3 regions of the Paraclostridium sp. genome follow, and region 2 is predicted to be linked to each of the others. Evidence: predicted binding sites of a transcription regulator. Region 2 holds the regulator's gene; each other region holds the start of a gene.
What was found. The regulator HrcA, encoded in region 2, represses chaperone genes, less so after heat shock. The targets are predictions, from matches to a motif close to TTAGCACTCNNNNNNNNNGAGTGCTAA.
Positions count from the first base shown of each region.

Region 1 (2,286 bases), on a different contig from region 2:
TTTTTACCTTGTTGAACTATCTGCTCAAGTACAGGTAATATATCTTGTATATTAGTTATTTTTCTATCTGTTATTAATATATAAGGATCATTTAAAACAGCTTCCATTTTATCAACATCAGTTACCATATAAGCTGATACAAATCCTCTATCAAACTGCATACCTTCAACAGCATCTAATTCAGTATGCATAGTTTTAGATTCTTCAACAGTTATAACTCCATCTTTACCTACTATCTCCATAGCTTCAGCTATTAAATTACCTACTTCTTCATCTCCAGCAGATATAGAAGCAACTTGAGATATAGATTCTTTAGTTTCTATAGTTCTTGATTGTTTCTTTAATTCCTCAACTGATACTTCAACAGCTTTTTGTATTCCTTTTCTTAGTAATACTGGGTTTGATCCCGCTGTTACATTTTTTAAACCTTCTCTTATTATAGCTTGAGCAAGTACAGTAGCAGTTGTAGTTCCATCTCCAGCCACATCATTAGTTTTAGTAGCAACCTCTTTAACTAATTGAGCTCCCATATTCTCAAATCTATCTTCTAACTCTATTTCTTTTGCTATAGTAACTCCATCATTAGTTATAAGTGGAGATCCAAATTTTTTATCTAATATAACATTTCTTCCTTTAGGTCCTAAAGTTACCTTTACTGTATCTGCTAATTTATTTACACCAGCTTCTAATGCTGATCTTGAATCTTGCGCGAATTTTATTTCTTTAGCCATTTCTCAATATCCTCCCTTAAATAATTATTCAACTACTGCTAATATTTCACTTTGTTTTAGTATTGTATATTCTTGACCTTCTAATTTAATTTCTGATCCTGCATATTTAGAAAAGATCACTTTATCTCCTATTTTTAACTCCATCTTAATTTCTTTACCATCTACTATTCCACCAGGCCCTACTTCAACTACCTCAGCCATTTGAGGTTGTTCTTTAGCTGCGCCAGGTAAAACTATACCACTTGCAGTTTTTTCTTCTGCTTCAACTTTCTTTATAACTACTCTGTCAGCCAATGGTCTTATTTTCATAATTATCCCTCCTAATGAAATTTATATATGTAAAATTTTTATTAACTTTTTTATCACTCTATATTGTAGAGTGCTAACAGTTTTATAATATCTCAATTTTTTTTATTTTTCAATACTTTTAATTTGATTTGATTGATTTTTTATGCGAGAAATTTTTACTTTGCTCGACATAACCTCACATATCAAATTCGTTTATAAAATTGGAGAAAATAATCTCGCTACAGATTCTGCCCATTTTTTAATAAATGGTCTTTTCCCAAAATCTTCAAGATTTATTTCTTCACTGTTTTTTAAATCTTCATAAAAATCATCAGTTATTTTACTTATTATTTCTTCATCATACATAAATGCATTTATTTCAAAGTTTAACATAAAACTTCTTAAATCCATATTCGCAGATCCTGTAGATGAAATCTTATCATCTATAATTACGACTTTAGAATGTATAAATCCTTTTTTATATAAATAAACTTTTCCTCCCGATCTTAAAATATCATCAAAATATGAATAAGAAGCATGATGAACTATCTTATGATCTGCGATACTTGGGAATATAATTCTTACATCAACTCCGCTAAGTGCAGCACTTTTTAATGCTCTTAATAAACTTTCATCTGGTATAAAATATGGGGTTTCTATATATACCCTTTCTTTGGCATTACATATAGCCGAAAAGTAAGCATAATGTATAGCTTCCCAATCACTATCCGGCCCAGTTGCAACAACTTGAATCATAGAATTACCCTTATTATCTAATTTAGGAAAATATCTTTCATCAAATGCCATATTTTTAGTTGTATAGTACCAATCTATTAAAAATACCATTTGCAACATATATACAGAACTTCCTTCTATTCTTATATGAGTATCTCTCCAATATCCAAACTTTTTATTTTTACCCATATATTCATCACCTATATTTATTCCACCTGTATATCCTATGTAACCATCAATTATAGCTATTTTACGATGATTTCTATAGTTTAGCTTACCTCCTATTATAGGAAACTTAGCTGGTAAAAAAGGAACTATCTCTATTCCTTCACTTTTCATATCTTTAAAAAATTGTCTATGGAACCAAAATCTCCAACAACCAACATCATCATATAAAATTTTTACGCTTACGCCTTCATTTGCTTTTTTTATTAATAAATTTTTTAATTTAATTCCTATTTCGCTATCTTTTATTATGAAATATTCTAAGTGAATGTGTTCTTTAGCTTTTTCTATATCCTGTATCAATTTT
Region 1 is NZ_JBOFKN010000033.1:37,604-39,889, forward strand. It holds gene groL (chaperonin GroEL) at 1-731, opposite strand, end outside; gene ACRCYC_RS02450 (co-chaperone GroES) at 756-1,040, opposite strand; gene cls (cardiolipin synthase) at 1,233-2,286, opposite strand, start outside.
Region 1: the regulator HrcA is predicted to act here: its motif matches at 1,091-1,117, upstream of ACRCYC_RS02450 (co-chaperone GroES).

Region 2 (2,286 bases):
TACACAAAATTATCATCTTAAATCTATAGGAAGAATACATACATATGAAGAGTTTGAGAAAAACTACTATGATGCTATAGACATAGGTTTTGAAAATATAAATATAGACTTAATGTATGCTCTTCCAAACCAAAAAGAAGAAGAATGGAAAGATACTTTAGATAAGATTATAAAATTAAATCCGTCACATATATCGGCATATTCTCTTATATTAGAAGAGGGTACCAAGCTTTATGATATGTATGAAAATAATGAGTTTAATCTTCTTGATGAAGATACAGATATAGAAATGTATAATTACACAATAAATACATTAAAAGATAATGGCTATAATCAGTACGAAATATCTAATTATTCAAAATATGAAAAAGAATGTAAACACAATATTATCTATTGGAAGTGTGATAACTATCTAGGGTTAGGGCCTGGAGCATCTGGGTATATAGAAGATACAAGATATTCGAATGTAGAAGATTTAAACGAGTATAATAACAAACTAAACCAAAATTTAAAGCCTATAAATGAAGAAAATAAATTAAGTGATAAAGATAAGATAGAAGAATTTATTTTTATGGGGCTTAGAATGAATGAAGGAATAAGTTTAGATATATTTGAAAAAAGGTTTAAAATTGATTTTAAAGATCTATATAAAAATGCTTTAGAAAAATTAATAGCTAATAAGCTTATAAAGATGGAAGATTCCAACGTTTCTTTAACTCAAAAGGGAAGAGAAATATCAAATAGTGTTTTTATAGAGTTTATAAATTAATTAAAAAGTGTTGACAAAGAAAATTTAAAGTGATATAAAATATATATAATCTTTTAGCACTCCAACATAATGAGTGCTAACAAAAGAGGAGGGTTTTGATTATGACGGAGTTAAATGAAAGAAAATTAGATATCCTCAAAGCTATAGTCAAAGACTATATAGATACTGCAGAAGCTGTAGGATCTAGAACTCTTTCTAAAAAGTATGAGTTGGGCGTAAGTGCAGCTACTATAAGAAATGAAATGGCTGACTTAGAAGAATTAGGATATTTAATACAACCTCATACCTCCTCAGGAAGAATTCCTTCAGAAAAAGGATATAAACTTTATGTTGATTCGCTTATGAAAGAATATGAGTTAGATAATATTGAAAAGAACTTAATTGAAGAATCAATAAATCATAACATGAATTATATGAATGATTTGATACATGAAACATCTAAGTTAATATCAAAGTTAACAAATTATACAACAATAGCTGTTACTAAAAATGTATCAAACTTACAAAATATAAAACATATTCAATTAGTTGGATTAGATGAAAAAAGTATAGTTTTAGTTATAGTTACTGAAAAAGGTGATATTAAAAATACTACTCTTTCAACTAACATACAAATTGATCAAGCTAAGCTTAATTTGATTTCTGATAAACTTACTAGAAAGCTCTCGGGTAAAAATATATCTGAGATTGATGAAGAGTTTTTAAATTACATAAAATATGAAATTACAGAAAACTCTTTGATAATAGATAAGCTTATAGATTCATTAAATCTTGGCATTGAAGAAAACAATACATCAATGTCATTAAGTGGAGCAACTAATATTTTTAATTTTCCTGAGTTTAGCGATGTAGTTAGAGCAAAAACATTTTTAACTATGTTAGAGGAAAAAGAGAATATATCTAATATGCTAAAATCAAAAGGAATTCAAAAAGAAAACCTAAATATAATTATAGGTAGTGACAATGACTGCGAGGTAGCTCAAGATTGTAGTATTATAACTGCAACTTACAATATAGATAAAGATGTAGTAGGAAAAATTAGTTTAATTGGTCCAACTAGAATGGATTATGCAAAAGTATATTCAATACTTAACTATATGGGACTACTACTAAACAAAAAATAGTTAGGGGTGTAAGTTTTGGAAAATAATAAGCAAGAAGAATTACAAGAAGAAATAAACGATAATACATCAGAGGAAGTTGAAGAAACTATTGAAGAGGCTATAGAGGAAGCAACTGAAGCTAAAGAAAGCTTAGAATCTGACAACAAAGAAGAAAAAATAGAAGAACTTACAGATACTCTTCAAAGACTTCAAGCAGAATATGCAAACTATAGAAGAAGAACTCAACAAGAGAAAGAAACTATGGGCATATTTGCTAATGAAAAAATATTAAATGAGTTAATACCAGTTATGGATAATATGGAAAGAGCTATGGATGCTTGTACTGATAAAGAAGATAGTATGTATAAAGGTATAGACATGGTTCAAAAACAATTAAAAGCTACATTTGAAAAA
Region 2 is NZ_JBOFKN010000023.1:12,991-15,276, forward strand. It holds gene hemW (radical SAM family heme chaperone HemW) at 1-769, shown strand, start outside; gene hrcA (heat-inducible transcriptional repressor HrcA) at 871-1,893, shown strand; gene grpE (nucleotide exchange factor GrpE) at 1,909-2,286, shown strand, end outside.

Region 3 (2,286 bases), on a different contig from region 2:
CAGCAAATTCTTTAACAGCAAACTCAGCTACTCAAGTTAAAGAAGGTAATGAACAGATGAAACAAATGGTTACTGCTATGGAAGAAATTTCATTTACTTCTAGTGAAATAGGAAGAATTATAAAAACAATAGATGATATAGCATTCCAAACTAACATATTAGCTTTAAATGCTGCTGTTGAAGCTGCTCGTGCAGGTGAAGCAGGTAAGGGATTTGCAGTTGTCGCAGATGAGGTAAGAAACCTTGCTGCTAAATCGGCAGAGGCTGCTAAAAATACAGCTACACTTATTGAAAACTCAATAGGAGCTGTTGAAAAGGGAACTGGTATTGTAGATAGTACAGCACAGTCTCTTCAAAAGATAATTAATACAACTAATAGAACTACTGTAGTAGTTAATGATATAGCTAAAGCATCTGAAGAACAAGCAAGTGCTATCAATCAAGTTTCTTTAGGAGTAGAACAAATTTCAGAGGTAGTTCAAACTAACTCTGCAACTTCAGAGGAAAGTGCGGCTAGTAGTGAAGAATTAAGTGGACAAGCACAGATGTTAAAATCATTGATTGGAAACTTTAATTTAAAAAGTAATAACGGGTTTAAAAAATCTATAAACTTTAATGAAGATGAAACAAACTATTTTAATATGAATGAATTTTAATAATAAAATATAAAAAAAGACAGGTTCTTATACCTGTCTTTTTTAGTTGATTAATAAAAAAATAAAAAAATTAGCACTCTAAACTTGACAGTGCTAACAAACGTGCTAAAATAATAGGTATGGGGAAAGATTTTATCCCGAATTATTTTAATAGATAAGTTTAGGAGGAGATAAAATGGAAAATAAAAAAGGTAACATATCAATACATACGGAAAATATATTTCCAATAATAAAGAAATGGTTATACTCAGATAAAGATATATTTGTAAGAGAGCTTATAAGTAATGGGTGTGACGCTATAAACAAATATAAAAAGTTAATTTCTCTAGGTGAAGTGACTGACAATAAAGAACAAGACTATAAAATTAATGTAACTATAGATAAAGAAAATTCATCACTTATCTTTGAAGATAACGGGATAGGTATGACTGAGGAAGAGGTTCAAAAATATATTAATCAAGTAGCTTTTTCTGGAGCTGAAGATTTTGTAAATAAGTATAAAGATAAAATGAGTGAAGAAAGTGATATAATAGGTCATTTTGGACTTGGTTTTTATTCAGCATTTATGGTATCTACAAAGGTTCAAATAGATACTTTATCATATAAGGAAAATGCTGAAGCTGTAAGATGGATAAGTGAAGGACAAACCGAGTACGAAATAGGTTTAAGTGATACAAAAAAAGTAAGAGGAACAACAATAACTTTATTTTTAGATGATGATAGTAAAGAGTTCTTAGAAGAGTATACTGTAAGAAATATAATAGATAAATATTGTTCATTCTTACCAGTGAATATATATTTAAATGTAGATGGAAAAGAAGAAACTGAAGAAGACAAAAAACCTTTAAATGATACTTATCCACTTTGGTTAAAATCACCAAAGGATTGTACTGATGAAGAGTATAAAGAGTTTTACAAAAAAGTGTTTAAAACATTTGATGAACCACTATTTTGGATACATTTAAATGTGGATTATCCATTTAATTTAAAAGGAATATTATACTTCCCTAAATTAAAAAATGAGTTTGAGTTAATAGAAGGTAAGGTTAAATTATATAATAACCAAGTTTTTGTGGCAGATAATATAAAAGAAGTTATACCTGAGTTTTTATTATTACTTAAAGGTGTAATAGACTGCCCTGATTTACCACTAAATGTTTCAAGAAGTTTCTTACAAAATGATAAAGATGTAAGTAAAATTTCTAAGCACATAGTTAAGAAAGTTGCTGATAAGTTAAAAGCTTTATATAAAAATGAAAAAGAAAATTATGAAAAATTCTGGGATGACATACAAGTATTTATTAAATTTGGATGTTTAAAAGACGAAAGTTTCTATGACAAGATAAAGGATATAATTTTATTTAAAACAATAAATAATGAGTATTTAACTTTAAATGAATATCTTGAAAACTGCAAGGAAAAACATGAAAATAAAGTATTTTATGTAAGTGATGAAGAACAACAATCTCAGTATGTAAAATTATTTAAAGATTATTCATTAGATGCTGTTATTTTAAATTCTAGTATAGATAATCATTTTATATCATTTATTGAGTTTAAAAATCAAGGTGTTACGTTTAATAGAATAGATGCAGATTTATCTGATGTTTTAAAAGATAGTAAGTCTGAG
Region 3 is NZ_JBOFKN010000161.1:14,395-16,680, forward strand. It holds gene ACRCYC_RS12245 (methyl-accepting chemotaxis protein) at 1-656, shown strand, start outside; gene htpG (molecular chaperone HtpG) at 832-2,286, shown strand, end outside.
Region 3: the regulator HrcA is predicted to act here: its motif matches at 727-753, upstream of htpG (molecular chaperone HtpG).